3 regions of the Oceanobacillus timonensis genome follow, and region 1 is predicted to be linked to each of the others. Evidence: riboswitches for the same ligand, from Rfam matches in the RefSeq annotation. Region 1 holds a riboswitch; each other region holds the start of a gene.
The links. Region 1 has a riboswitch for S-adenosylmethionine ahead of B7E05_RS18145 (YfcC family protein). Riboswitches for the same ligand answer to the same signal wherever they lie in the genome.
Positions count from the first base shown of each region.

Region 2: another riboswitch for S-adenosylmethionine. It lies ahead of B7E05_RS10520 (methionine biosynthesis PLP-dependent protein); the one in region 1 lies ahead of B7E05_RS18145 (YfcC family protein).
Region 3: another riboswitch for S-adenosylmethionine. It lies ahead of metK (methionine adenosyltransferase); the one in region 1 lies ahead of B7E05_RS18145 (YfcC family protein).

Region 1 is NZ_LT800497.1:3,683,871-3,694,492, reverse strand. It holds gene B7E05_RS18165 (iron-hydroxamate ABC transporter substrate-binding protein) at 1-737, opposite strand, end outside; gene B7E05_RS18160 (FecCD family ABC transporter permease) at 879-1,895, shown strand; gene B7E05_RS18155 (FecCD family ABC transporter permease) at 1,892-2,914, shown strand; gene B7E05_RS18150 (NAD(P)/FAD-dependent oxidoreductase) at 2,939-3,949, shown strand; SAM riboswitch class I at 4,078-4,190, shown strand; gene B7E05_RS18145 (YfcC family protein) at 4,336-5,751, shown strand; gene B7E05_RS18140 (YaiI/YqxD family protein) at 5,853-6,287, opposite strand; gene B7E05_RS18135 (GNAT family N-acetyltransferase) at 6,423-6,932, shown strand; gene B7E05_RS18130 (DUF3219 family protein) at 6,947-7,219, shown strand; gene B7E05_RS18125 (GNAT family N-acetyltransferase) at 7,263-7,823, shown strand; gene B7E05_RS18120 (class I SAM-dependent rRNA methyltransferase) at 7,844-9,028, shown strand; gene argF (ornithine carbamoyltransferase) at 9,290-10,249, shown strand; gene B7E05_RS18110 (hypothetical protein) at 10,524-10,622, shown strand, end outside.
Region 2 is NZ_LT800497.1:2,155,791-2,166,412, forward strand. It holds gene B7E05_RS10485 (hypothetical protein) at 1-1,037, shown strand, start outside; gene B7E05_RS10490 (hypothetical protein) at 1,042-1,530, shown strand; gene htpX (protease HtpX) at 1,615-2,520, opposite strand; gene B7E05_RS10500 (M20/M25/M40 family metallo-hydrolase) at 2,698-4,302, shown strand; gene B7E05_RS10505 (twin-arginine translocase TatA/TatE family subunit) at 4,388-4,609, shown strand; gene B7E05_RS10510 (YjcZ family sporulation protein) at 4,798-4,893, opposite strand; gene spx (transcriptional regulator Spx) at 5,302-5,709, shown strand; gene B7E05_RS10520 (methionine biosynthesis PLP-dependent protein) at 5,812-6,918, opposite strand; SAM riboswitch class I at 7,046-7,150, opposite strand; gene B7E05_RS10525 (hypothetical protein) at 7,419-8,360, shown strand; gene B7E05_RS10530 (NAD(P)/FAD-dependent oxidoreductase) at 8,662-9,870, shown strand; gene B7E05_RS10535 (VanW family protein) at 10,160-10,622, shown strand, end outside.
Region 3 is NZ_LT800497.1:3,194,416-3,205,037, forward strand. It holds gene mnmM (tRNA 5-(aminomethyl)-2-thiouridylate-methyltransferase MnmM) at 190-756, shown strand; gene B7E05_RS15605 (hypothetical protein) at 784-1,173, opposite strand; gene B7E05_RS15610 (gamma carbonic anhydrase) at 1,669-2,196, shown strand; gene metK (methionine adenosyltransferase) at 2,245-3,444, opposite strand; SAM riboswitch class I at 3,924-4,029, opposite strand; gene pckA (phosphoenolpyruvate carboxykinase (ATP)) at 4,336-5,922, shown strand; gene B7E05_RS15625 (ABC transporter substrate-binding protein) at 6,094-7,080, shown strand; gene B7E05_RS15630 (ABC transporter ATP-binding protein) at 7,093-7,899, shown strand; gene B7E05_RS15635 (ABC transporter permease) at 7,886-8,677, shown strand; gene ytkD (RNA deprotection pyrophosphohydrolase) at 8,706-9,176, opposite strand; gene B7E05_RS15645 (hypothetical protein) at 9,207-9,719, opposite strand; gene B7E05_RS15650 (hydrolase) at 10,003-10,323, opposite strand; gene B7E05_RS15655 (mechanosensitive ion channel) at 10,470-10,622, opposite strand, start outside.

The sequences.
Region 1 (10,622 bases):
GGGTTCCACGCTTCTCCGCCTTGTCCAAGCTCTTCTACGATGTCAGGAACTTCCACGCCCATTTCATTGTAAATCATGGTTGCAGTGTGACGATTTTCTTCAAATAAGAAATACTCACCGCCTGTCACCCACATCATTGCGACGCTTTCGTCACCTAATGTTTCATCAAGTTCTTCCTTAGCCTGATTTACCTTTTCATCATAATCTGCTAAGGTTTGTTCCGCTTCTGCTTCTTTTCCGAGAATTTCTCCAAATTTCTGTAAACGTACTTTCCAATCATTTTCCTCTTCTTCGGATAATACATAGGTTGGCGCAATTGCTGCGTAATCATCATAAGAACCTTCATAATTATCTAAGGTGTGATCCAAAATAATAAGATCTGGTTCGATGCTGAGAACTTGTTCCAATGGCAGCGTCCATTCAATGGTGTCTACATCGGCCAAGTCTTCCTCTAAATAGTCCTGAATACTTTCACCGATTGCCCATTTCGCAACTGGAGTCTCGCCAAGTGCTATTAATGTATCTTCATTGTAGGGAGCAAGAATTTTTTCCGGATTTGCCGGGACGGTCACTTCTCCCATATCGGAATCAACAGTCATTTCCGAAGACTCATCGGTATCGCCGGAACTATCTGAATCATCTGAACTGTTATCATCATTATTGCCACAAGCAGCAAGAAATAATAAAGTGATAAGTATGAGCATAAATAAGTAATTTTTTTGCATGAATTTGTTCATTGTTTTTTCTCCTTTTATGTTATAATAAACATCTACCGATAATGATAATCACTTTCAATTAGAAAGTCAATATGCTATTTTACTCGAAAATGTTAATATGGTATTTGATATTTTAAAAGAAAACTTAGGAGTATACAAGTAATGAAATTCTTTTCACGTTCTTCGAAAATAACAAAAGGATTGATAAACATCATCGGAGTTAGCCTTGTTCTTTTTTCGATTGGCATGTCTATCTCTTATGGTGCAACAAAAGTTGATTTACATACGGTTTGGCAGGCAATTTTTCAATTCAGTGAAGGAGTGCAGGCGCATCAGGTTATTTGGGAACTGCGGATTCCGCGGGCATTAGCTGCTGTATTGGTAGGTGCGTTTTTAGCTATGTCTGGAGCAGTGATGCAAGGAATGACGCGTAACCCGCTTGCATCACCATCCATTATGGGGGTAACAGATGGAGCGGCCTTTATGCTGGTGATTATATTAGCGTTTTATCCGGCTGCTTCCAACATTGGATTAACGTTTGCTACCTTTATCGGAGCTGGAATAGCAGTAACCCTGGTATTTTTGGTCGGCTCTTTTTCCAGCAGCGGATTAACACCGATTAAGCTGGCGCTGGCTGGTGTTGCAATTGGAACGTTATTACGCTCTATTTCTTCTATTCTTTCGCTGCATTTTCAGTTGGAGAAAGATATGGGCTTTTGGCTTGCAGGCGGATTGGATGGTGCAGACTGGAATGCTGTAACCATTCTTCTCTTTGCCGGAGTAGTAGGAGTGGTTTTGGCATTAACTATTTCGAAGTCTATCACTGTCCTTAGTTTAGGTGATGATTTATCTACGGGGCTGGGTCAAAATAACACGCTGATTAAAATTACGGGCATCGTGGTGGTTTTAATATTGACCGGTGCTGCTGTTTCTGTTGCTGGTGCTGTCGGATTTGTCGGGCTGATTATTCCGCATATTACCCGGTTTATTATCGGAACGGATTACCGCTGGATTATACCAACTTCAGCAGTGTTTGGCGCTTTATTGCTTGTGAATGCAGATCTTATTGCACGGATGATAAATGCCCCATTTGAGACACCGGTAGGTTCGATTACATCTATTATCGGTGTGCCATTCTTCCTCTATTTAGCCAGAGGCAGCGGGGGTGATAAAAAATGAACGCAGTAGAGAAGCAAAAGCGGCTTCGATTTTGGATGATTATCGGCATACTTATTATTGGAATGATTATTATTTCCTTTGTCAGTTTGAACTTGGGAGCTATTTCCATTTCCCCGAAGGAAGTAATACAAACATTGATGGGGCAGGGGACAGATAGACAGGAACTGGTATTATTCAACTTTCGGATGCCAGGAATTATATTGGCTCTATTAATTGGAGCAGGTTTAGCTGTTTCCGGAACCATTATGCAGGGAATCACGCAGAATGGCCTTGCAGACCCAGGAATTTTAGGCATTAATTCAGGGGCAGGTTTTGCGATTGTTGTATTCTTATATTTCTTTCAAGGAGCTATCCCGACAGACAGCGCCTTAAACAACTATATGCTGCCTTTTGTTGCTTTAATTGGGGCGTTTACGGCAGCTGTTTTGATTTATACGATTGCTTGGAAAAGAGGAGTCACACCCATTCGGCTTGTTTTGGTTGGAATTGGAGTGAATGCGGCATTTGGTGCTCTCATGACAATTTTACAATTACGAATGGATCCGCAAAATTATCGGCAGGTAACGATTTGGTTGACAGGAGAGATTTGGAACGAAAACTGGAATTTTGTTTTTGCATTATTGCCATGGATGCTGATATTGATTCCAATTGCGATGAAAAAAGCAAGAAACTTAAATGTCTTTCACTTAGGAGACGATGTTGCTTCCGGCCTCGGAACACATGTAGAAAGAGAACGGGGACTCTTGTTATTAATTGCTGTCGCATTAGCAGGTGCAGCCGTAGCAGCTGGCGGTGCAATTGCCTTTTTAGGACTGGTTGTTCCGCATATTGTCCGTAGACTGGTCGGTCCGCTGCATCATTATGTGATTCCGATCTCGGCTTTATTGGGGGCATTTATTTTAGTCACTGCAGATATGATTGGAAGTAATATATTGGCACCGACAACGATACCTGTGGGAATTGTTGTTTCGATTGTCAGTACACCTTATTTTGTTTATTTACTGATGAAAACCAATTAAAAATAGAAAGGAGCTCGCGTAACTATGAACGAGGAAATATACGATGTCACGATTATTGGTGGTGGACCAGCTGGTTTATTTTCAGCTTTCTATAGCGGAATGCGGGAAATGAAGACAAAAATTATAGAATATCTTCCTTATCTCGGCGGAAAAGTGCCTTATTTTTACCCGGAAAAAGTGATCCGTGATATCGGTGGAATTGCACATGCTACCGGAGAAGAAGTAACGGAACAGCTTGTGGAACAGGCAATGACATTTGATCCGGAAGTGGTGTTAGGCGAACAAGTTGTGGATATGGAGCGAATGGAAGATGGCCATTTTCAACTTCTGAGCAGCAACGGAAATATGCATTATTCAAAAACAGTTATACTGGCAACCGGTTTTGGAACATTGCATTCCGTGAAGCTGGATCATCCAGAAGCGGTCTATTACGAAGAGAAAAGCTTACATTATACAGTCAGAAAGCTGGCGGATTATTATGATAAACATGTTCTTATTTCTGGCGGTGGTAATAGCGCGGTGGACTGGGCGTTAGAACTTGAAAACATCGCCAAAAGTGTCACGCTCATTCATCGCCGTAACCAGTTTAAAGGGCTGGAAAGCAGTGTGACCAAATTGAAAAACTCCCGTGTGGATATAATGACACCATATGAAATAAAAGCATTGCATGGAACGGACGGGCAAGTTGAAAAGGTGATACTTACCCATTTAGAGGACGAAACAAAGGAGAAGGAGATAGAGGTCGACCGATTAGTTGTTAACCATGGATTTCAAATTAACCTCGAGCCAATCACCACATGGGGATTGGAAATGATAGATGGCATGATTGCGGTTGATTCCAGCATGCAGACATCTGTGGAAGGCGTATTTGCTATCGGTGATATTGCACATTATCCAGATAAGCTTGGATTAATTGCCGGGGCATTTAATGAAGGACCAATTGCTGTTAATCATGCGAAAAAAATCGCTGACCCGGAAGATCCCGTGAAGCATTTATTCTCTACAAATTATGCTGGATTTACCGGGGAAGTATAGTGTAAGGAAATGTCTTTCATTTAAAAAGGATAATAAACTAGCCGTTAAAATTGCTTTCTTACATTGACAAAATGGTTTAGCGAGTATACAATTTCCCCATTAAAGTAACATTACAATCTTATAATATATACTTATCCAGAGCGACTGAGGGACAGGCCCAATGACGTCCGGCAACCTCTTTATGAAAAGAAAAGGTGCCAATTCCTGCAAAATAATGCATGTTTATTTTGGGAGATAAGGCGAATGTAAAAACAGCCTTTTTCCTGTGGAAAGAGGCTGTTTTTAATAGATGCATCAAAAAGATTTGGTAAATAACAAGGAGGATAGATTTCGGAAAGTGTTAGAAATAGCAAACATACATACTTAAAAGCAAGAGGAGCATAAATATGAAGAAGAATCACGATAAAGAAAAGAAAAAATTATTGGACCGCATTCCGCATCCGCTGGCGTTGTTATTTTTTATTGTTGTTGCTGCAGCTATTTTAACTTATATTATTCCATCTGGATCGTATGAACGGGAAACCATTGATGGGACAAATCGAACAGTTCCTGATTCATTTGAATATGTAGAGAATAATCCAGTTGGTATTATGGATTTATTTACTGCAATCCCTGAAGGATTCCGGGAAATGGCTGATATCGTCTTTATAACCTTTGCGGCAGCCATGATGTTCGGCCTTTTGGAAAAAACGGGAATGCTTGAAAACACAGTTGGTACACTGGTTCGCAAAGTCGGATTAAAAAGACGTTTCCTTATTGTTGCTATTATGACATTTGTGTACGGATTTTTTGGAATGTTTGTCGGGCTTGAAAATAATATTGCCCTTATTCCAATCGCTGTTTTATTAAGTGTTTCCATAGGCGGTGATGCTGTACTCGGTGCGGGTATTGGAATAGGAGGAGTACTTGTCGGATTTGGTCTTTCTCCATTCAACCCCTATACACTAGGGGTAGGACATCGAATAGCAGAAATGCCGCTATATTCAGGGTGGGTTTTAAGAAGTATCCTGGTGATTGTCGTTTTATCTTTATTAGCCTATTATAATATTCGATATTTTAAAAAGATATTACAGGATCAGAAACATAGTTTGGCACATGGTATTGATACACAGGATATGAAACTGAGTCAGCCGCTTGAATCCTATCGGATGCGTAAAAAGGATATAGCAATGCTGCTTGTGGTGATTGCAGGATTTGTTTTGATGCTGACAGGAATATTTATGAATGACTGGTATATTAATGAAGTTGCGGCGATATTTCTCATGATTGGGATTACCTGCGGGATTATTGCAGGTATGAATGCCAATCAAATTGCGGAAGCTTTTTCAAAAGCACTTGAGCCCAGCGCATTAGCAGCTATTTTGATTGGTGTTGCCATGGCGACCCAAGTGGTCATGAACCAGGGGAATATCAGCGATACGATTGCTCATGGCCTTGTTTCCGTCATGGAAGGTTTACCGACTACGCTGGCAGCTGTATTCATGACCATTTCTCAGTCGATTATTAATATTTTCATTCCAAGTGGCAGCGGCCAGGCATTAGTTACATTACCCATTATGATTCCTGTTGGGGACATGTTAGATATTACACGGCAAACAACCATTTTGGCATTCCAAATCGGCGATGGTATTACCAATATATTTTCACCGACCTTAGGCGGTTTAATGGCGATGCTCGGCTTGTGTAAGGTGCCTTATGGCAGGTGGATTCGTTATATTTTTCCGTTTGTCATAATGGCTCTTGTTGTGTCTTGGATTGCTTTGGTGATCAGTCATTTAATTGGCTGGGGCGGACCGATTTAAGCGGTTTTTAATGGTATAGAAATAAAGTATTTTAGGGTAATGAAAATTCCTTATAATCAGAAGTTGGCAGATACTTGTCATTTGTTGATTATAAGGATTTTTTATAAATATTTTTGAAAAAGTTTGAGAAACTTCTCCCGGTCTTCTTCGGTTAATGCTTTTGGGCCTTTGGTATGTTTTCCGCTTCGTCGCTCTTTCGCACTTAAATAACGGGATTGCAGCAGTTGGTCAATATTATGATTCGTATAAGCGAACCCTTTATGATGCAGGACATGGCATCCTTTTGCCAGCGCGAGAGAAGCAAGTCCATAATCCTGCGTTATTACTATATCTCCTTTTTCCACAAGCTTCATAATCCGGTAATCTGCAGCATCTGCACCGGTATCTACATAAACGGTCTCCACCCAGTCCGGATATTCTTGTAATGAAAAATGGGAGATACTTGTAACCAGAATAACCGAGATATTCTTTTTCCCTGCTTCCTGGATAATTATATTTTTGACAGGACAGGCATCAGCATCGACGTAGACTTTCATTGCTTCACTTCCTTTATTTACGCTTTTTAATATATTGTAGCAGATTGTTGAAGAACTTGTCTCATCCACTGGAATTCCCTGCGAAAACCATGTAAGATATAAATCACTATTTACCGTGAAAAGGAGTTTGCATGTATGCATTATGTGATTGAACAGATGAAGCCGACAGATTGGGAACAGGTTTTGGAAATCTATTATCATGGCATGGAAACACAAAATGCGACCTTTGAAATAAATGAACCGGATTGGCAGACTTGGGAGGATTGGAATCACGACCATTTATCGGAATGCAGGTTAGTTGTCCGGGAGGGTGAGCATATGCTCGGCTGGGCGGCGTTATTGCCTATCTCTGCCAGAGAAGCTTATCAGGGAGTGGCCGAGGTAAGTATTTATCTGCATAAAAACAGCATGGGAAAAGGTATTGGAAAAAAGCTGATGCTGGCATTGATGGAAGCAAGTGAAGAAGCAGGGATATGGACACTGCAATCGGAAATCTTTCCAGAAAATACAGGAAGCCTGAAATTGCATGAAAAGATGGGTTTTCGACGGGTTGGGGTTCGTGAAAAGATTGGACAGATGGAAGATGGCAAATGGCGAGACGTTGTACTTGTAGAGCGCCGCAGTCCGCATGTAGGATTAGACTAAGGAGGAATGTATACATGGAAATTCAAGTCAACGAAGAAGTATTGGAAGGAAGAAATGTGGAAGTAACAGAAGTGAATCATAAGAAGCAGGTTGCCTTTTCCTTTGATGTAACCAGTGAAACATATCATGATGTGACTTCACTGCTCTATAAAAATGATTTTGACGTGACTATTCCTGAAAAATCCTTGTCTTTTTCAGCGACCATCTTGGAGTACGCTACGTCCACAACAAATTTATATGAAAAAGGCAATACAAGCGAATTTTACTTAAAGCTGCGTGAAAAATAAAGATACAGGTATGGAGAGGACGTGCAAAATAGTGGAGGAACCGATGCTTTTAATGTTTCCAGATCAATTTGAAACAGAACGATTAATCATTCGCGCTCCGAAGCCAGAAGATTGGAAGCCGATTTATACGGCAATGCAGGCATCTATCAATGAGTTGAGACCATGGCTGCCGTTTGCGCGAAAAGAACAGACAGAGATAGGTGTTCAAAAGACAACAAAAGAAGCTTATCTGAACTTTCTTTCCCGGGAAGATTTACGATTTCACGCCTTTGACAAAGAAACGGGAGAATTTGTGATTTCTACAGGGCTTCACCGTATCAATTGGGATGTACGGAAATTTGAGATTGGTTATTGGATTGATACAAAACATCGTGGAAATGGCTACGTCACAGAAGTAGTAACAGGGTTGACCGCTTTTGCATTCCGGGAGTTGCGAGCAAATCGTGTGGAAATCCGTTGTGATCCCCAAAATATGAAAAGCAAAGCAGTGGCGGAACGAGCCGGATTTGAGCTGGAAGGAATCTTAAGAAATGATGTTATAGAAGAAAATGGGGAACTGAGAGATACCTGTGTTTTTGCAGTGATTGAAGAGCCTAAAAACTGATGAGGAATAAGGGTGAAGGAATGAAGCGAGTAACAGTAAAACAAGCCTATGTAAAAAATATCAAACAGCAAAACCCATTGATTTTAGAAGAAGCGATTGAAGGGGCTCAGAAACTTCAGGAAGGAGAAATCATTGCGCTGTACACGCAGCAGGGAGAATTTCTCGCACAGGCGTATACAGGACGCCAAAATAAAGGGATGGGCTGGGTGCTGACATGGAAGCAGACAGACACGATCAATCAGGCTTTCTTTAAACAGAAGCTTCTCACTGCAATGAATAAACGACGTTCTTATTATCAAGACGAGGAAACAACGGCCTTTCGTATGTTCAATGGAGAAGGAGATGGAATTGGCGGCTTAATCATTGATTATTTTGACGGATACTATGTGATGCAGTGGTACAGTGAAGGAATTTATGCGTTTAAAGACTGGGTTATCCAAGTTTTTGATGAGCTGGGTGATTATCAGGGAATTTATGAAAAGAAACGTTTTGATACAAAAGGACAGTATGTAGAAGATGATGACTTTGTTAAAGGTGTAAGAGGAGAATTTCCGCTGATTGTGAAGGAAAATGGCATGAACTATGCTGTTTATCTGAATGATGGAGCGATGGTCGGTATTTTCTTAGATCAGCGTGAGGTTCGAAAAGCATTGCGTGATAAATATTCCAAAGATAAGCATGTATTAAATACCTTTTCTTATACCGGTGCTTTTTCCGTTGCAGCTGCATTAGGCGGTGCAGCCAAAACCACCAGTGTTGATTTAGCAAAACGCAGTAAAAACAAAACGATTGAGCAATTTAGTGTGAATGGTATTGATTTTGAACAGCAGGATATTATCGTGATGGATGTATTTGATTATTTTAAATATGCAAAACGGAAGCAATTATCATTTGATGTGGTGGTTCTTGATCCTCCCAGCTTCGCGCGTTCTAAGAAGCGAACATTCCGGACAGCGAAAGATTATCCGGAACTGATTGAAAATGCGATTGACTTGCTGGAAAAAAACGGTGTCATTATTGCTTCCACGAACACGGCTTCATTTGGCATGAAGAAATTCAAAGACATGATTCAGCGCGGTTTTCAGGCGAAACAAAAGCAATATACCATTCTGGAAGAGTTTTCGCTGCCTGGTGATTTTGCAGTAGATAAGCATTTTAAGCAGGGAAATTATTTGAAAGTAGCGGTGATTCAGGTGAAAGGATGAGCTGCTCGCCTTTGAAGTATATTTTTCGTTGGATAAAATAAAAAACAGCCAGAATTCGTATGAACATGCGCGTTTTGGCTGTTTTTAATATGTTATTAGCGAAACAATCAATAGCCAATCATCCGAATGATAATGCATTGTTTCTCTTTCTATAAAACGAAAATTCATATAAAAAATAAAAAAATCTTAAAAAACTGTTGTATAATTATTCTTTTTATTGCATAATAATACGTAATTACTTTTTGGAAGGAGTGTACGTTCATGACCGTAGATCAAATCCAATCTCAACATCAACAGTTAAAGAACAGAGACTTTTTAACACTTGCAGACTATACAAAAGACGAAATTGAATATTTAATCGACTTGGCAGATTATCAAAAAAAGCAAAGTAACGAAGGCATTATTTTTGAACCATTAAAAGGGAAAACATTGGGCATGATTTTTGAAAAATCTTCTACTAGAACGCGTGTATCTTTTGAAGCGGGAATATATCAACTTGGAGGATTAGGGATTTTCTTAAACTCGAATGATATTCAACTTGGCAGAGGAGAAACCATTGCAGATACGGCACAGGTGTTATCCGGCTATTTAGATGGTATTATGATTCGTACTTATAATCAGGATGATGTGGAGGAACTGGCCAAACATGCTAGTATTCCTGTCATCAATGGTTTAACTGACCTTTACCACCCGTGTCAGGTATTAGCTGATTTACAGACGATAAAAGAAGTCAAAGGGGTGCTAAAAGGACAAAAAATCGTTTATATCGGTGATGGTAATAACATGGCGCATTCTTTAATGATTGGTGCTGCAAAAATGGGGATGCATATTGTTATCGTAACACCGGATAATTATAAGACGGAGGAACAGATTACCGAAACAGCGAAACAATTTGCATCTGAACATGGTGCGACGATTGAATGGAGTAATGATCCGGCTGAAGCTGTGAAGGATGCTGATGTGGTTTATACAGATGTATGGGCTAGCATGGGGCAAGAGGCAGAACAGACGCAGCGTGAACAAGCATTTCAGAAGTTTCAAGTGAATGAAGCACTGCTCGTTCAAGCAAAATCGGATGTTACCTTTATGCATTGTCTGCCGGCGCATCGTGGTGAAGAGGTATCGGCAGAAGTGATTGACGGAAAGCATTCCGTTGTCTTCCAACAGGCTGAAAATCGTCTGCATGCTCAAAAAGCTTTGATGACAGCTTTAATGGGCTAGGGCTAATACAGCGTGGATAAAAGAAGCAGGAAAATCTGTTATGACGGATTTTTCTGCTTCTTTTATTTTTCCATATCTTTTATCCATACATAAAGAAGTCTACGGAGTGACACATTGCAGGATTTTTTACTGTGAAAAGTTGAAATACGAAACAGGATAACGTAAAATTTTTCAATGGTATTTATTTCACGAATGAAGCTGTAAAACAACGTCAGAAATAAAACGTTTCAATTCCGTTAAAAAAGGAAACGGAACAGGATGGGAGGAGATTGAAATGAAAAAATCACTGCAGATTATCGGGTTACTATGTATGTTAGCTATAGTCAGCGCTTGCCAATCTGATACAGAGCAAGAAGTAAATCATCAGGATAAT
Region 2 (10,622 bases), 1.5 Mb from region 1:
CAGATAATCTGACATGGACCAATGATATTGGTAGTAAATGGGCTGAACGAGAGGAACGTGTGAAACAGGAAAAGTTGGAAGCAGAAGATGAATATCATATTCAGATGATAGAAGAAGTAACAGAATATGACTTGCTTTTATGGAAGAATGATATCGGTTTTGGTGAACCGAAGTTTAATTGGATTCTTGAAAAGAACGGGGAACGCGTATCTGATGATGAACTGGAAGCTTACTTAAATGAACATAGTGATTTAATAGATGAAAATTTATATAAAGAAATTGACGAGCATTACATTGAAGAAAAAGAACTAGAGGCACAAAGACAAGGGAAGACCTATTTAACAGGTCATAAATATGAAGATTTTCAAAAAGTATCTATACAAACAGGCGCATATCTGACAATGTTTCAAAGGTCAGGTATTTCCTCTTTAGCCTCTCTTAAAAATCCTGGTATATCAAGGAAAAGTGCTATCAATAAAAATAAAAGTAAAGAAGCTTCTGTTGTCACAAAAAATAATGGAATTGGATCCGATGGAAAATTTGCCGATCCGATTGTAGAGGGAAAATATCAGACTTATTATAATTTGAAAACAAGACGAGGAGAAACTCCTAGGAGTAGATTAAAGTGGAAAGAAGTCAGCGAATATTGGAGAATTCATTCACCGATGGCAAGAGGAAGAAAGTTTAATGAGACAGCAAGAGAAGCTGAGATTTACCCGCATCATGAAGTTCATTTATCTAATGGAAAACGAATAGATTCATATGATCCCGACGCTGGTGAAATTATATCTAGAAAGTCTACCTATCTAGATAACATTTCAGATAGAGATTTTAGAACACACTTAGCTGAATTTGAAAATAAATATAAAAAGGGAACGTTGATTAGAAGTAATCAATATAAAGAAATAAATGGTCAGAAGTTGCATGGAGAATATATTCTTGAGTTACCAGCTTCCAATCTAAAAAGTGAAAAACTTACCTATTTTAAAGACATGGCAGCAGAATACAATGTCACATTGCGATTTTTAAAGGAGTGAAAAAATGAGCAACGATTTAAAACCAGAAATCAAAAAGACATTAATGGAGATGGATTTTGTAAGAAAATATGAGGAACTATCAAAAAAATACAGTATAGAAAACATCCAAGAAGAAGAAAGATTATCTGATATAGATATGGTATTAGTCATGGAAATAATAGAAAAAATAGCTCATCAATTAGGGTGTTCCGTTTCCTATGATAAAAAGGAAAATTTTTTCAGGGTTGAAGATACTGTGCAAAAAGAGCTGGTATTTGCCGTTCATATTGCCATTATATCCGATAGAGTGGAATTTACGTGGGAAGTAGTACATAATGATGAAGTAAGGTTGGGAAGACCTTGGTTCTCTTATGCCAGGTTATTAATTGATCTTAATTATAAAATAAGAATGCCCGCTTTCAAAAATTATGATGAACTAGAAGCTATATTAAAAGAATCATTTGACATGTATGAGGAGTTTAAAGCGATCTTAATAAAAGAATATTTGGGTTAAGTAGCTAACACTTGCATTTAGTAATCCTATAATAGTACAGTATAAAAAATCCCGTAAGTCTCACTAGACTTACGGGATTTTTCATTATCTTTGCTCTAATTTCGCGATCCGCTGTTCCAACGGCGGGTGTGAAGAAAAAGCATTGAGAAAGCTTGATTTATTACTGATTTTCATGGTCTGAATAGCTGCGTCGTTACTGTGATCTTCTACTTCAGCACGGTTAATATGCAGCTTTAGAGACTCAAGCGCATGTCTCATTTTATCTTTTCCGGCTAAATCAGCACCGCCCCGGTCTGCGTGATATTCCCGGTATCTGGAATAGGCGCTGACAACAAGGCTGCCTAAGATGGAGAAAAGGATTTGGAAAATAATAATGCAGGCAAAATGAACAATCCATTGCAACTCAGAGCGCACCATGCGTGAAACGATACTTGCGGCAATACGGGACAGGAAGACAACAAATGTATTGATAATGCCTTGTAATAATGTCATGGTAACCATGTCCCCGTTTGAAACGTGAGCTACTTCGTGTGCAATAACGCCTTCTACAGCATCATCATCCATATTATCCAATAACCCTTGCGAGACAGCAACCAACGAACGTTTTTTAGTTGGGCCGGTCGCAAATGCGTTGATTTCCTGGGAATGGTAAATACCTACCTCTGGCGTATGGGTGAGTCCAGCAGCTCGGGAAAGGCGTTCCACTTTTTCATAAACCGCACGTTCCTGTGGATTGACTGCTTTGTCCGGGTCAATGACTTTTACCTTCATCATGGTTTTAGCCATCCAACGGGACATTGCTAAAGAGATAAAGGATCCGGTAAAACCGACAATAATACTGAATATCATGAGGGAAGGATAATCAATTCCTCCATTTGCACGATAACTTGGTCCAATATCAAAAATGCTTGTAATAATGGACCAGACAATGACAATGGTTGTCATTACTAAGATGTTTGTTAAAAGAAATAACAGCACTCGTTTCCCCATAAATAACCTCCTGATTTATTTTCTATTTTCTAAATCATATCATATTTTGCAGCGTGAGCTAAACTCTCATCGCGTTTGGGAGCTAAATTCTTTAAGCGGGAGAATAGCAACAAATACTGTAAACGTATTCAATTACTGATATAATAGAAGGAACGTTGGTAGAAAGGCGGGGGTTTAATGACATTGCAATGGAACAGCCCTGAAGCATTACGCCGGCTGTTGAATGAGTTGGTCAGCTGGAAGAGTATTAGCCTTTCAGAAGGTGAGAAGCAGTTTCCCAGAAAGTTATATGCGAAACTGCAAGATGTAGATTATTTTCATGAACATCCGGATTACTTAACATTGCATGAGGCCGATCAACGCCGAAAACTGTTAACAGCTTTATACAAGCACCCGGATGCTTCCAAGACGATTTGCCTCATCAGTCATTTTGATACCGTAAATACCGAAGAATACGGTTCGTTGGAGCCGCTCGCAACCCAACCAGAGGAGCTTACCAAAGTATATTGGGAACAGAAGGATACATTTTCCAGAGATATCCGGGCAGAGATTGAATCAGGCGACTTTTTATTCGGCCGCGGGACAATGGATATGAAGATGGGGCTGGTAATGCATATGAGCTTGATAGAACAGGCAGCTGCGGAAAAATGGCCTGTGAACCTGCTCTTACTGACGGTTCCGGATGAAGAGGTGAATTCAGCGGGGATGCGTTATGCCATCCCAGTGCTTACAGATTTACAAAAGCAGCATCAATTAACCTATACGTTATTTCTGAACAGCGAGCCTTCATTCCGGCATGATCCCAAAGATAATACGCACTATATTTACAGCGGTACGATTGGTAAAGTGTTGGCAGGAGCGCTGTTTTATGGAAAGGAAACCCACGCAGGGGAGCCATTGAGCGGGATGACATCGCCATTTATCTCTTCGTTTTTAACGAGAGAGATGGAATGGAATCCGATTTTCAAGGAGACGGTGCTTGGAGAAACAGCTCCGTTACCCGTTACGCTGCAGCAGACAGATTTGCGATTGCGCTACTCTACCCAGACACCGTACCGATCTTCTGCATTGTATAATATTTTTCTGTTAGAGAGGACGGCGGAGGAAGCATTTGCTTTGTTTGAACAGACCGCAAAAATTGCTGCCGCACAATGTAATGAACGGTATAAAAAAATATGTCAGGATAACCAGGTGGATCCGATTGGTCATGTGAAGGTGTTTTCTTATAAAGAACTACTGGAATATGCAATGAATAAATTAGGGCGTGAATTTGTTGAAGATCTGAAAAAGGATGTGCATTACCATGATGCGTATGATGACAGGGAGAAGTCATTGCGTATTACGGATAACCTGATGATTCATTGTCAGGAGCTCGCGCCGGCTATTGTCGTGTTATTTGCTCCGCCTTATTACCCGGCTGTTAACTCCAGCGGTAACCGGCTTGTCGAATTTTGTGTGGATTTTATGGAGAAAGAAGCCAAAAAGCAATTCCAAGCAGAGATCAAAAGGAGTCATTTTTTAAATGGCATCTGTGACTTGAGCTATGTGAATTATCAGGGTAGTGATAAAGACTTGCAGGTTTACGAGGAGAATACGCCGGTCTGGGGAGATTCGTATACATTACCATTTTCGTCTATGCGTGCATTGAACGCTCCTGTTTTAAATATAGGGCCATTTGGTCATGACGCCCATAAACGGACAGAGAGGCTCCATATCTCCAATGCATTTGAGCAATTACCATCTTTAATGCGGCAACTGATTCTGCAAATTTCACAGAAATAAGAAAAATCATTTTAATTTTAGGCTTATCCCATTAAAAAATAGCAGCAAATGATTTATAATGAAATAAGAATGGAGGTGTTGTTCCATGAACCCAGCAAACATAGGTATTCCGGGTTTGATACTGATTGTTGTTCTTGCTTTAATTATTTTTGGCCCTAAGAAGCTTCCGGAAATCGGTAAAGCAGCCGGACAAACCTTACGGGAATTTAAAAATTCAGCGAATAATTTAATGTCTGACGAAGGTAAAAAGAATGAAATAAAAGAAGAGAAGGATGAACTGGAGACGGAGAAGGAATCATCCAAATAAAGAAAACAAGGCATCAATGGTTATTTCCATTGTTCGCCTTGTTTTTTTATACATAAAAAATGCTTGTAAAGAGGTTGATGAGCTGTCTTTACAAGCGTTTATTATCACGATCTTTTTTTAGCTTTGGATACGTAAAAGCTAGTTAATTATAGGGAAGAGGAGGAAAAGATTTGTCTTTCATTATATTGTTAGTAGCCCCAATAAGAAGTACCTACAATAATTAATAATATGAACAGGACTACCAGTAAGGCAAAACCCCCTCCAAATTCATTGTATTTACTCATTTTTACACCCCCTGTGTGTTTACTATATGATAGAATTTTCTTTTGGAGAGGGTATTTGACCAGAAAAAAAGGATTTTACCCTGTACTTATCGAATCAATTAATGAAGAAGTAATAACATCAATGATGAACGGAGAACGGATATGCTTTTTGCGGAACAGATGCTGGTTTGTGCAGATTTTTCCGGACGGCTTGTATGTTGTAATTGATATATAGACCGTTATATTTCAATGAATTAAGCTTCATTTTATGTTTTTTTCATGGCTGTACCATAGTTTTACCACATTTACGTGCTAAAGTGATAGGTAAGATAGAAAAATGGAATGAAAAAGCAAAACAAGTCGTTTTCATTTCATGGATTATCACTTTGACTCTTGTAATGAATATGTCAAACAATAAGGAGAATGAATATGACAGTGCATATTTACGGAGTATCTTGCTCATCTACAAGAAAAGCCAGACAATGGTTTCGCAAAAATGGAATTGCTTATAAGGAAAGGAATATTCTACATCAACCATTGACAATTGACGAATTAAAAAATATTTTACAAATGACGGTAGAAGGAACCGATGAAATTCTTTCCACCCGTTCTAAAATTTACAAAGAATTAAACTTGAATGTAGAGGAATTGTCTTTACAAACCTTATTAAAATTAATTCATAAATATCCAAGATTGCTGAAAAGCCCAATTTTGGTTGATGAAAAAAGATTTCAGGTCGGTTATCACGAAGAAGATATTCGTCAATTTTTACCTCGGAAAACAAGACAGCTGCAATGGTCGCAGTGGAAAGTAGATTTAGGGTTAATAAAAGGGTGACCAACCTTAAATGAACCTTAAATCCGGGAATATAAAATGACAATATAACATAAAAAAGAGACAGCTAATCTGTCTCTTTTTTATTTTTGGTGTTATGATATATTATACGTTACTAATAACTTGTAACGCCTGCTCAATGTCTGCTTTTAAATCATCTACATCTTCCACACCTACAGAGAAACGGAGCAAATCGTCGCCGATTCCTCGCTGGATTCTTTCCTCTTCCGGCATATCCGCATGTGTCTGCGTGGTAGGATACGTAATAAAACTTTCCACACCGCCTAAGCTTTCAGCAAATACAATGATATCCAGATTAGCTAAAAAAGACTTTACCAGATTGGCGTCTTCTAAGCAAAAGGAAAGCATACCGCCCCTATTAGGGTAAAAAACTTGGCTGACTGCCGGGTGTTCTTCTAAATATGCTGCCAGCTGCTTCGCATTTTCTTCATGACGCTGCATACGGAGTGCAAGTGTTTTTAAGCCGCGGACAAGGAGCCAGCTGTCTGAAGGAGATAACGTAGCACCGGAAGCGTTATGCATTTCAAATATTTTCTCGGATAATTCCGGCGTTTTTGTCACTACAAGACCCGCCAGTACATCGTTATGACCTCCGATATATTTAGTTGCGCTGTGTACGACAATATCTGCTCCAAGTGTAAGAGGTTGTTGTAAGTACGGTGTTAAGAACGTATTATCCACAATAAGCAGCAAGTTATATTTTTTTGCCAGCTCTGCATATTTTTCAATATCTACCTCTTGAAGTAACGGGTTTGTAGGTGTTTCCAAGAAGATAGCTTTTGTATTTTCGTTAATACATCGTTCCGTTTCCAATACATCCTGACATTCATCATACGTTACAGAAACATGATATGCTCTTTCATAATGGTCAAAAATACGATACGTTCCTCCATAGATATCTTTTGTCGCAATAAGATGGTCACCTACTTGGAATAAAGAAGAAAGGATTAATTGAATGGCGGCCATCCCGGAACTGCAGGCGAAAGCGGCGTCTCCTTCTTCTAATTTCGCAAATCCATCTTCCAGTACGGATCTGGTCGGGTTTTTCGTGCGGGTATAATCAAAACCGGTGGAGTGACCAATCTCTTGATGCTGATAAGCTGTTGACAAATGGATTGGCAGGTTTATCGCCCCTGTTCGTTTGTCCGTTTTGTTTCCTAATTGTACCAATGCAGTTTCTAATTTCTTCATTATTTTTCCTCCTCCATAAGAAAAGCTTGCATGAGAATTTGCTATTCCCTATGTATTTTCTGTTAAATCAATAAAAAACCCTTCTTATCCAGAGATAAGAAGGGTGTAATATCAAAATCATCCACATCTCTTATCTTTAAAGGGAAGCCCCCTTCTGGAATTAGCACCTTGCTATCATAAGCCGGTTGCTGAGACATCTGCGGGCCAGTCCCTCCGTCTCTCTGGATAAGAATTAACATATTTATAATTACGTTTACTTTACAAGAGAGAAGCAAAAAAATCAAGCTTTAAATTATTTTTTAATCAAACCGGAAAGCAGGCTACCATCATGTTGAGCAATGATTTGTATATAAAAAATCCGAAAAGTATTTGAAATGGGCTTTGATGAAGATTACAATGGATGTGACGAATTTATAGTTATACGTATATGTAATGGTTGAAATAGTAAAGTAAAACGCACGTGACAGAATAATAATCTTTTAAAAAAAGGAAGAAGATATATGCGCAGAAAAAAATTGTTACTGGTTAACATTTCTTTGTTAACAGGATGTATTGTCATTATTGGTATGGGTATTTATAAAGACAATCATTCTGTGGAATATTCCATGGAAGTAAATACAGAAGATACAGATGGCGGAGACGGGCAGAATGGAGAAAGTGTCGAGCTTTTCACTACTTCTTGGAATGACCGGTTATTAGGAGATAATGAACAAATTTATCAAACGGTTCAATTAGACAATCGTAATAGCTCGCAGCAAGAAGGCAATGAAGCAGAAGAAGCACAGACTGAGAACAATTCCCCGCAAGAGAGAGTAATCGAAACGGAAACAGAAACACATACGAATCAGAAACCAGAAACGCAGGAAAGAAATAATTCGGCTTCGGAGGAAACATCCGCTTACCAAATAACGAATAAAGACACCGATGAATCCGATGAAAATAAGCAACGTCAGACTTCTTATAGGGAAAGTTACGCTGCTAGTGAAGATGATGAACATACAGAGAGAAGAGAAAGTGAAACGAAACAGAATGATTCTAGACAAGAAACGGACTCTGCAAACAAGCAAACAGATCAAAAGAAATCTGAACGAAATGATTCCTCTGCAGGTGCCGATAATTCGGACAACGGAAATCAACAGAAAAATTCAACTGATAAATCGGAGCAATCCAAAGGTAATGATTCGAATGGTGAGGAAGAAACAGAAGACGAAAAAAATGGTAAAGGTAAAAACGAAGAAGATGAAAGCCATTCGGAGGATGATATAGAGGAATCAGACCCAAAAGAAAATGAAGAACCGGAAAACGATAGTGAAAATGGAGATAACGAAGAGGAAGAAGAAGAATCAGAGAGCGAACCAAACGAAGAAGAATCGGAAGACGAAAATGAAGAACATCATTCTGGGGAGAATAAACCAAGTACAGCTTCCGTTTATACTGAGTAAATATGAAAAATAAAAAGACGAAAAAACGGTAAATTTGCATTCAATCGCATTATTTGCCGTTTTTATTATGATAAAATGGAGATGGATAAACCAAAAGATGTATTGTGCGAACGTTTGAAAAACATGGAACAGGGAAAAGTATGTCTATCGGGATTAAAAGTTTTCTAAAGAAATGTTAATGAAAATTAGCTTAACACTGCAAAATTTGATATTATAATAGATGCAGCAACTATTAATCGTGATAGTTCGAAATTACATTACATTTTATTTATGGAAGTATAGAAAGGATGGAAGATGAATTATGAGTAAACCAAAAGTAGTTGTGCTTGGTGCCGGCTATGCTGGATTAGTGGCAACAAGACGTTTAACACAACAGCTCTCTGCTGAAGAAGCGGAAATTGTTTTAATCAACAAACATAATTATCATTATGAAAGTACATGGTTACATGAAGTAGCAGCGGGAACAATTACTCCGAACCAGGCGCGTTTTATGCTGACAGACGTTGTTAACCCGAAGCGGGTACGCTTAATCTATGACAACGTTACAGAGGTAAAGCGGGAAGATAAGCGTGTGGTATTGGAAAATAGTGAAGTTTCTTATGACTACCTAGTATTTGCGCTTGGATTTGTATCCAACTCATTTGGCATTCCTGGTATGGAAGAAAATGCGTATGCTATCACAGATATTGATTCAAGCCGATTAATCGCTGAACATATCGAATACCAATTCGCACAATATTCTTCAAGTGAAGAAAAACACGATGAGCAGCTTACTGTTGTTGTCGGCGGTGGCGGTTTCACAGGTATTGAATTTGTCGGTGAGCTTGCGGACAAGATTCCTGAGCTATGTAAAAAATATGATATTGATCGAAGCAAAGCAAAAATTATTAACGTAGAAGCGATGCCATCTATTTTACCTATGTTTGACGAAGATTTAGTTGCTTACGGGAAACAATCTTTAGAAAACCGTGGTGTTGAATTCCGTATCGGCACTGCAATTAAAGAATGTACAGAAGAAGGCTTCGTTGTCGGCGATGATCATGAGCTGATTAAAGCTGGAACCATTGTATGGACTGGCGGCGTAATGGGCACTCCTGTCTTAGCTGAATCCGGATTTGAATTATTCAAAGGAAAAGTAAATGTTGGATTAGATTTACGTCCGGAAGGGGAAGAAAGTGTTTTCGTTCTCGGAGATTGCTCTTGGACAATGGATCCGGAAACGGGCAAACCATTCCCTCCAACCGGCCAATTAGCTGTACAAGAAGGGGCAAAAGCTGCGGATAATATTGTTGCATTAATCCGTGATGAAGTAGTTACTGACTTTGTTTATTCTAATAAAGGGACAGTGGCTTCTCTTGGTATATCAGATGGTATCGGTAACGTACTTGATGGTAAAAAACTAAGCGGTAAAGCAGCGGCAGCAATGAAAAAAGTGGTTGATGACCGTTCCTTATTCTTAGTAGGCGGTGCCAAAACAGTACTTAAAAAAGGTAAATTCCGTCCATTCTAAATCCGAATGACATCATCATGGAAATAGTATTTGATAAACTACTCCACAGGAGGTAAGAGATATGAAAAATATATTTTGTTACGTTTTGCTTGCTCTGACAGCCCTAGTCGGTTACCGTGTAGCAAGTGAATATTTAGAAGATAACAGGGACTTTAGATAAGTTTTAAAAAATGCCGGGGAAGCAGCTTCCCCGGCATTTTTTCGTACTGTCAAAAGGGAATAATTGACTTTCTCTGCTGTATAGAAATAAAGCATTCCCAGCATACTAATGCTAAAGGGGTGTGGCATCATGCGTTATTTTTTATTATCTTGTATGTTTCTCTTTCTCCTATTACCTCAAACCGTACACGCTGCAGTATTAGAACTGTATGATGAAGAGGAAGACTCCTGGCTGATTGATTTAAAAGCCTATGTATTTGAAATGGACGAAGCGTTATTGGACTGGAGTCAAATGCAAAATTTAACCAGGGATATGCAAAAACTGGTCTATAAAGAGCCGGAAAATGCTTATATGGATAAGGAAGGAAAGATTATAAAAGAAAAACCAGGTTTTGTGCTGGATGTTACGCAATTTCACTCGTTGATTAATGAAGCGTACTACCAGGGCATGGATCAGCGGCAGCAAGTACCGAAGCAGACGATTCCAGCACGTGTGAACGAAGCCCTTTTAAAAGAAATAAAAGAGAAAGAATTAAATCGTTTCACCACAAGGTTCAGAGCAAGTAATAAAGAAAGAACACGGAACATTGAAC
Region 3 (10,622 bases), 490 kb from region 1:
TGAAATAAACATACCCTGTCAAGTTGACCTAAATGAATCCTACCCTTAGTATACACATATTTTTTCAATTGGAAACAGGATATTAGAGAAAATTTCATACCATCCTATCATCCGTAGTAAACATGAGCGTGTTTTTCTTGTTATAATTAGAAATACATTTTTCAATATCATACATAAGGAGACAACAACATGTTACTAAACGTTTTAACTTGTGCGCACTCTCTATTAAAGGAGAGCCTTCAAGAAGGAGATATTGCCATTGACGCCACCTGCGGGAATGGGCATGACACATTATTTTTGAGCCAGGCTGTAGGCAACTCTGGGAAAGTGTATGGATTTGATATCCAAGCGCAAGCTATCCAAAAAACAAACGAGAAATTACAGGAAAATGACTGTCACAATGTATCCCTGATTCAGGACAGCCACGAAAAGATATCTACCTATATGAAAGAAGTTATTTTGGGCGGAGCTATTTTCAATCTCGGTTATTTACCTCAAAGTGATAAGTCTATTATCACCAAAGCCCCTTCCACTATAACTGCTATCCAGGCTATATTAGAAAAACTAAAACCAAACGGACGGCTGATCTTAGTCATTTATTATGGTCATCCGGGAGGCGAGGAAGAAAAAGAAGCGATTCTTGCTTACACGTCACAATTGGATCAAAAAGAATACCAGGTGCTCAGGTACCAATTTATCAATCAGCAAAACCAGGCTCCATTTTTAATTGCCATCGAAAAAAAGAAACGTTCCTGAATTTGGACAGGACGTTTCTTATATTTGTTACGTAATCCCCAAGAATAATAACCGAAAAAATAAATTCAGGAAATGCCCGGCTGTCATGATAACAAATATAATAAGTGAAATCATGAGTACGCGGGATCGTAATGTCTTATATTTTTTTGGATAAGGAACCCAAATATACGCTGATACAATCATGAGTGGAACCGAATAGAAGTAGCCAAATACATAAACCCATTGACGCAGTGCAGAAAGATCGCCCAGTTCTGGACTTTGCAAATCATTCAACTGATTCATATATCCAGTCACAAAAATAATGGTTAGAAGCACAAAATAACCAAACGTTGTCAGACGCAGCCATTTTTGCTCATCACTTATCAGTATATAGACACCGATAAAAAATAAAATCCCTATTACCATTTGAATCAACATAAAAGTACAACCCCATTTTTAACGATAAATCAGTTTTCTTCATTACATGCAAAACTTCATTTTTTTAACATGCTCTCTATATAAAAGTTCGCTTGTATGTATAGGTGGGTTCATCATCCATCTATTAAAACAGATTTATACCACTGCTTATTCCAGAAATGACTGGAACAACTGTTACTCCTCCTACTTCATTTAAGAATATAGAATCACTTCAAATAGCATGTATCTATTTATATTTTGCTATCAGGAAGCAACTAGCTTATTTATTCTACCATAAAAAGATGTACACCTGTAGAGGTTAAAAAGAAATAAATATACATTCAAACTTATTATTCACCTTGAAAGACGAGTTAGAATAATTGCCTAGGGAATAACAACTTTTTTTAATATCGCTGCTCTAAACCAGAATGAAATCATCTAGTACGTATCCGTCTTTTCGAATTCTGCTTCCTTTGCTATACTTTAATTATTACAACTTTATTGGAGGAATACGGAATGATTGAACCTTATAAAGGAAATACCCCATCCATTTCTGCTTCTGCATTCATTGCTAAAAATGCTGTTATTAACGGGGATGTAACGATTGAAGAAGAAGCAAGTATCTGGTTTCACACAGTGATACGCGGCGATGTTGCTCCTACAAAAATCGGCAAACGCACCAATGTACAGGACCTTTCCATGTTACATCAAAGCCCTGATATGCCGTTAATCCTTGAAGATGATGTAACCGTCGGACATCAGGTCACGCTGCATTCCGCAACCATACGTCATCACGCACTTATTGGCATGGGTTCTATTATCTTAGATGGTGCAGAAGTCGGAGAGCATGCCTTTGTCGGCGCCGGCAGCCTTGTACCTCCAGGGAAGAAAGTACCGCCGAGAACATTGGTTATGGGGAGACCGGCTAAAGTAGTACGTGAATTGACAGATAAGGATTTTCAGGAAATGGAACGCATCCGTACATCCTATGTGGACAAAGGGCAATATTATTTAAAGGAAACAACAATGGGAATGGATAAATAACACGATAAGAAAAACGTCAGACATCTACAGAGATACCTGACGTTTTTCTTATTGTGCAGTTAGTGCTTTTAGTTCTTCCACTTTATCTGTTTTTTCCCATGGAAATGTAATATCCGTGCGTCCAAAATGACCGTAAGCAGCTGTATTTTGGAAAATAGGTCTTCTTAAATCAAGCATCAGGATAATTCCAGCCGGACGTAAATCAAATAACTCCCGCACTGCTTCGACTAATTTTTCCTCGCTGACCTCTCCTGTACCGAATGTATTAATAGAAATAGAGACCGGTTGCGCCACACCAATCGCATATGCTAATTGCACTTCACATGAATCAGCCAGGCCTGCTGCGACAATATTTTTGGCAACATAACGAGAAGCATACGCAGCAGAACGATCCACTTTCGTTGCATCTTTCCCGCTGAAAGCACCGCCGCCGTGTCGTGCATAGCCTCCATACGTGTCCACAATAATTTTTCTTCCTGTCAGACCGACGTCTCCTTGTGGACCACCCAAGACAAAACGTCCCGTCGGATTAATAAAGTATTTGGTTTTATCATCCAGTAATTCACTCGGTACAACCGCTTCTACAACATGTTTGATAATATCCGCTTCAATTTGTTCATTTGTAATATCTTGATGATGCTGTGCGGAAACCACTATCGTATCTACACGCAGCGGCTGATTATTTTCATCATATTCAACAGTTACCTGTGTTTTACCATCCGGACGAAGATAGCCAACAATCTCTTGTTTTCGGACATCTGCTAATCTTTTCGATAAACGGTGAGCTAAAGCAATCGGCAACGGCATAAGTTCATCCGTCTCATTGCATGCATAGCCAAACATTAATCCCTGGTCTCCAGCTCCGATTGCTTCAATTTCTTCTTCGCTCTCCTGCCCTTGTCTTGCTTCCAGCGCAACATCCACGCCCCCGGCAATATCCGGAGACTGTTCATCGATGGCAGTTAAAACAGCACAGGTTTCTGAGTCAAAACCATATTTTGCTCGTGTATAGCCTATCCCCTTTACCGTTTCACGGACAATGGCGGGAATATCTACATATGTACTTGTAGAAATCTCTCCAGCAACTAAAACAATTCCTGTTGTAACAGTCGTTTCACATGCTACTCTGGCATTCGGATCCTTTGAGAGAATATTGTCCAGAATCGCATCTGAAATTTGGTCAGACATCTTGTCCGGATGCCCTTCCGTAACTGACTCAGAAGTAAATAAACGACGATTTGCAGCCATAAGGCTAACTCCCCTTTTCCTTATATATTACGGAACTCTGCTTCAAGATGAAGTTCAACGTAAACGTATCATTCCACCCAATGGGCTTTCCTTTTTTAAACAAACTTTTAAGCGATTATCTGAAAAAATCTCCTTAAAGTGTGTGTTCAAAAAGTCCGATAAATAGGGCCAAGTCGGCTAAGTTCGCGACGTCCGTGTCGCTACGCCGACACTAGCACGTCGTGTGCGTCGAAAGTTCAAGGCGACGAGATTTTTTCGAACGGAGCGTATGCTTTATAATACGTGAGTATCGAAAAAATCTCGTCAACGCACTTTCGCAGGATGCGGTGGCTTCTGCGTTGCCCACACGACGTGGGCGTACTTAGTAGAAGTTCCTTTTCCTGCCGTGTCATTTTTATTGGACTTTTTGAACTTTCCCTTAAAAACAAAAAAACCTCTCCTACAAAATACATGAGGAAAGGAAAATTATCGGCCTTTCGCTCTTATTGTTCAAGGAATCATCCTTGCATCAGGTTAGCACCTTTCACTTTGAGTGAGGTTGCCGGGCTTCATCGGGTCTGTCCCTCCGCCATCTCTGAATAAGAGTATCCGTTCAATAATTAGATTAACGAAACAAGCTGCTGGTGTCAAGTTAATTGTTATTTGTAGTATGGAAAATTCCAAATAAAATCCTTCCAATAAAATCACGTCTTAACCCCTGTACAGCGGTTTTAAAAAGCCCTTGCAACAAATAACTTAAAAACGAAATAAAGCTCCAAACAGCAGTTTGTAGCACAAAAAATAATTTTTCATAAATTAGTATGGACTATTCTGTTTAATGTGTTATACTAATAAACATAATTTCAAGGATAAAACCATTTTACACTATAAGAAGGAGTGAATCATTGTTTTATGAAAATATTGCGGAGAAGTCTTTTGGAGGAGTTCACTTCAACAAATATTTACAGCAACTATTCTGTTGGCCAGCTTATCGAAAAAATTATCCATCGGGATGAAGCACAATTAACATCAACCGGCGCTGTCCGTGCTACTACCGGTAAATACACAGGCCGTTCACCGAAGGATAAGTTTATTGTAAAAGATGCTTTATCAGCAGATAAGGTAGATTGGGGAAATGTTAACCAGCCCATTGAAGAAAACGTATTCAACCAGCTGCTTGACAAAGTAATTGCCTATTTAGATACCAAAGAAGAGATTTTTCATCTTCAAGCCTACGCTGGCGCAGATGAAAAATATAAGCTGCCTATTCAAGTTATTAACGAGTATGCTTGGCATAATTTATTTGCAAGACAATTATTTATTCCGGCTGAAAAAGAAATGGAACCATTACACGAAGCAGATTTTACGGTTATCTCTGCTCCCGGTTTTAAAGCAGACCCAGAAGTGGACGGCACAAATTCAGAAGCATTTGTTTTCATTTCTTTTGAACAACGCATTGTGCTTATTGGAGGTACGGAGTATGCTGGAGAGATTAAAAAATCCATCTTCTCTATAACCAACTTCCTGCTCCCGGAACAGAATGTCCTGTCCATGCATTGTTCTTCCAATGTTGGAGAAGAAGGCGATGTCGCTTTATTCTTCGGTTTATCCGGAACTGGGAAAACGACACTATCAGCAGATGTGGATAGACAATTAATCGGGGATGATGAGCATGGCTGGAGCGAAGATGGCGTATTCAATATTGAGGGCGGCTGTTATGCGAAATGCATCAACTTATCTGCCGAAAAAGAGCCGCAAATTTTTGACGCTATCCGTTATGGATCTGTTCTAGAAAATGTGGCATTGAATGAAGATACACGCGTACCGGATTATGACGATACGTCGTTAACAGAAAATACACGCGCTGCTTATCCATTAGCAAATATCGATAACAGCTTAGAACCAAGTGTAGCCGGTCATCCAAACACGATTATCTTTTTGACAGCGGATGCTTCCGGTACATTGCCGCCAATCAGTAAATTGTCAAAAGAGCAGGCCATGTATCACTTTTTAAGCGGATACACAAGTAAACTGGCTGGTACAGAACGTGGTGTAACACAGCCTGTCGCAACATTTTCAGCGTGCTTTGGTTCTCCTTTCTTACCGTTAAATCCGTCAGTATACGCAGAAATGCTTGGTGAAAAAATTGATACATTTGATGTGAATGTATTTCTTATTAACACAGGCTGGACTGGCGGCGCCTATGGGGTCGGAAGCAGAATGAAACTTTCTTATACCCGTGCAATGGTTCACTCCGCTTTGATCGGTGAATTGAATGATGTGGAAACAACGACGGATGACATTTTCGGATTGGCAATCCCTACATCCATCCCCGGCGTTCCTGATGAAGTGCTCGTCCCGAAAAATGCTTGGGGCGATAAAGAAAGCTATGAATCAGAAGCTAAAAAATTAGCCGGTAAATTCCATATGAATTTTGAGAAATTCACGGAAGCCAGTGAAGCCATTCGCCAAGCTGGACCAGTGTACCGTCCGGAATAAAATCATATGCTTTACTCCTTAAGGATAAACTCATCATTTTTGAGTTTATCCTTTTTTATATGCCACATGCACATAACCCCCTCTCTTTTTCTAGGCATTCACACAATCACTCTCCTGCACATATATTTATAAAAGATATTCAAGAACAGTATTTGAGAAAGGAAGATTAGCATGAGAAAGCTTTCCTGTGTCATTTTACTCATTAGTTCACTGCTTCTCATCAGTGCCTGTGGTCAAAATAAAGTGACTCAAATAGATCTTGCAGAAGTCACTCGTTCTATTTTTTACGCACCGCAATATGTTGCTTTAGAAAAAGGTTTCTTTGAAGAAGAAGGGCTCGAAGTGAATTTACAGACCACATGGGGTGGAGATACGACCATGACCACACTGTTATCCGACAGCGCAGATATCGCCCTGGTCGGTTCCGAAACGTCCATCTATGTTTATGCCCAGGACTCCCGGGATTACGCTGTCAATTTTGCACAGTTAACGCAAACGGACGGTACCTTTTTAGTAGCCAAAGAAACGGATGAAGACTTTGAATGGAATGATTTACGTGATAGTGAATTTCTCGGTCAGCGTGTTGGCGGGATGCCGCAGATGGTCGGGGAATATGTGCTAAAACAGCATGATATTGATCCGCATCAAGATTTAAATCTCGTTCAGAATATTGATTTTGCGAACATACCAGGTGCTTTTGCCAGCGGGGATTATCAATATGTCCAGCTATTTGAACCGACAGCCAGCATTTTTGAAGCAAATGGCCAAGGAGAGATTGTTGCCTCTTTCGGAGAAGAATCCGGCAAAGTACCATACACGGTCTTCATGGCAAAGCAAAGTTTCCTCGATGAAGAAGAAGAAACGGTTGCAGCATTTACCAGAGCTATTTATAAAGCACAGCAATGGGTAGAGGAAACAGATTCCTTAGAAATTGCTAAAGTCGTAGAACCGTATTTTGAAGATACAGATGTCGAAATGCTTGCCAATGCGATTGACCGCTATAAACAGCAAGGATCCTTTGCAACCTCCCCAGTACTGGAAGAAGAAGCATGGGAAAATCTAAAAGATATTATGGATGAAGCCGGCGAACTCCCTGGAGATGCCCCTTATGAAGAATTGGTCAATACCGAATACGCTGAGCAGATTATCGGGGAATAAAGGAGGGGAATCATGTCTTATCTTACGTTAGACGGCGTATCGCATTATTACTTTTCCAAGAAGCAGTATACGGAAGCATTACACCATATTTCTTTCTCTGTACAAAAAAATGAATTTGTTTCTTTACTTGGACCAAGCGGCTGCGGAAAATCAACGTTGCTTTCGCTTATCTCCGGAATGCTTCAGCCGGCAGAAGGTAATATTCTAATAAAAGGAGAAAAAATGGAGATCAGTGAGGTAGAAATCGGTTATATGCTGCAGCAGGATTATCTATTCCCTTGGAAAAGCATTATTGATAATGTACTGATTGGACCGAAAGTCAGGAAAAAGCAAGCAGCGAACATCAAGCAGCACGCTATTGCATTGCTGGAAGAGGTTGGTTTAGAGAATGTTGCTGATAAGTATCCAGGGGAATTATCGGGTGGAATGCGGCAGCGTGCAGCATTAATCAGAACACTCATTACCGAGCCGGAAATTCTTTTATTGGATGAACCATTTTCCGCCTTGGATTTTCAGACAAAATTAAAATTGGAGGTATTAGTATCTGATTTACTGAAAGCTTATCAAAAAACAGCAGTACTGGTAACGCATGATATTGGAGAAGCCATCTCGATGAGTGACCGGATTATTCTGATGTCCTCTCATCCAGGTGCTATCCAAAAGATTTATGATGTGCCTGTAGAATTACGCGATGAATCACCTTTTCTTGCAAGAAAGCATCCAAAATACAGTCGTCTCTTTGATAAAATCTGGGCAGACTTGGATCAGGAAAAACACAGCATGATCCCTCAAGAGGAGGATGCTTATGAACGGTCCTAAGTTATTTGCCATCTATCAGCAAAAATTAAAAAGAGAAGCAAAGATCGTTCTGACCTGGCAGTTATCTATTCTGATTCTGTTTTTTACACTGTGGGAGGTTGCAAGCAGATTTTATTGGATAGACCCGCTGCTGTTCAGTTCTCCCAGCCGTGTCTTCGCGTCTATATGGAGCAGAATTCTGGAAGGCTCCTTACTCGGTCATATCCAAATTACGCTGTTTGAAACCATCCTTGGCTTTTTGATTGGCACCATCGCCGGGATTATCATCGCTTCCTTACTCTGGAGCTTCCATCGTTTTGCAAAAGTCATGGACCCTTATCTCGTGGTTTTTAATGCCATGCCCAAAGTGGCTCTCGGACCTATACTTATCGTAGCTCTCGGGCCCGGTTATTTATCGATTATTGCGATGGGTTTTATTATCTCTGTGATTGTGACAACGCTTGTTGTATTTGCATCCTTTAACGAAGTCGACCAGAATTATTTAAAAGTACTGCAAAGTTTCGATGCATCCAAGTGGCAATGCTTTAAAGAAGCTGTCTTTCCAGCCTCGTTACCAGCGATTATTTCCACTTTAAAGGTGAATGTCGGGCTTTCCTGGGTAGGCGTTATTGTCGGAGAATATTTAGTTTCCAAGCAAGGGTTGGGTTATTTAATTATTTACGGCTTCCAAGTATTTGATTTCACACTTGTGATGTCGAGTCTGGTAATCATTGCTATCTTGGCAGCGATTATGTATAAAACGGTAGAAAAAATTGAAAAGATGTTAATACGTAAATAGCAGACAGCGTTCGGCCTGTCTGCTATTTTCATACATATGATTTTTTTATCCGGAGCAAGCACGATTCCAATACGGCATCCTTCATAATAAAACTGAAATCTGTTTTTCGTTTTATATTCCCCGGTATTTTTTTCAGGAGTACCGGACCGTTCGTTTCATAGTAAGTAGGCTGGGGAATAAGTTCTTCGATTTCAGCAAAGTAGACATTTTTAATCACTGTTTCATAACGCCCGTCCACTTTATATTGGCCAATATAATGAAGCTTTTTCACCGTTGCCCCGGTTTCCTCCATGACTTCCCGGACTGCAGCCTGATCTGCTGTTTCTCCTGTTTCTACCTTCCCGCCAGGAAACTCGATTCCTCTTTCCTTATGATCCGTTAACAGCCACTTATCTTTATATCTGCAGATAACCCATACGTGCTTCGGATTTTTTGAAAATGGATGATCTAAAAAAGATAATTGTACGGTATTATTATAATAATCTTTAAAAACGTTCACTTCTTCCACTACTTTCCCACGGGGCTGTCATCATTTATAACTGATATCTTGAATTTTCCAGCCGTTTTGAAGTGTCATCTCCACTGCAAGAGTGTAACTTCCAACCATGTCATTTTCATTCTCCTGTACAATTTGTACGGAGTGTTTCGATATATTTATCATATCATATTCATTTTCTTCTTGAAACCATGGCTCTGTTTGTGTTGGAATAACATATACACCATCTGCCTCTGCCTGGAAGTAGTAATCCACAAATTCCTTGGCCAATTCTGGTGTGGTGTATGCTTCAAAAGCATCTATCAGTTCTTGTTCTGTAGCGTAATCTTTCAGCTTATACGAATCATCTGCATCTTGCTTTAGTGTGTTTTCTAATCCAATCATTACACGAATAACCTCTTCTTTATCCGGCTGCATCGCTTCTCCATCCATAGCGGAGGCGTCCATTTGATTATCGTTCTGTACAGGGGGTTCTTCCGATACAGTAATGGAAAAAATCATTGCTATCATCACCATAAAACAAAGAACTAAAGCGAGCTTTCTCATATACAGCACTCCCTTTCTGAATCTCTGTTTCCCATTTTAAAAATCGATTTCAGTCAATGAAACGTATGATATTTCTGATTTTTCTTTATATTACTATACCTTTTTAGATTATTACTTAAACCTTGTTTTATGAAAGTACTATTTTTCCACCATATAACTAACTGCAAGATTCCCACGTTAAGAAATAACGACCCATAACATTTCTTAGCGGGAACCTTACAGCGAGTAACAACCTGATACATTCAACCAACAAGCATTTTAGCAGGGCGAATAAGCCCGCTTCTTATTCTTCCCCTAATATTCCCATTGTCCGGATATGGTCTTTCGTATTTTCATCACCCAAATCATATAATGTTTGATATACACCGGCCATCGTATCATCATATACGTCGTTGGCAGTATCCAGATGATACGGCACAAAAGGAATATGAGTACGCTTATAACTGTCAAAACTGGCTTCATGCAATCCTTCAAATTTTCTGCGCAGCATTAATATCTCTTCGGCAGTTGCGTAAATTACAAAATCGTCATTCCCTTGATACGGAATCCGGGAAATCTCCCCTTGTCCGACACTGATAAAATATTTTTGTTTATCCAATATCATCACCTCCCGCTTATATTCTCCTCAAAAACAGAAAATAAACACCGCTGACGTGTTTTAAAACAGTGCAAACGGGCTGTTAGTAGTCCGATTCATCCAACACAAAAAAGCATGTACACCAAACACGGCGTACACGCTTTTTTTCGCTTTTATTCTTGATAATCGTTATCATCTTGTGATTGCTGTTCCTGATTAATGGACGTATTATCAATTGTTTTATCAAATTTCTGCAAGTATTTTCCTGCAAAATCTTTTCCTCCCAAACCAAATGCAAGGCCAAACGCTAATGCCAATGCTGCCAG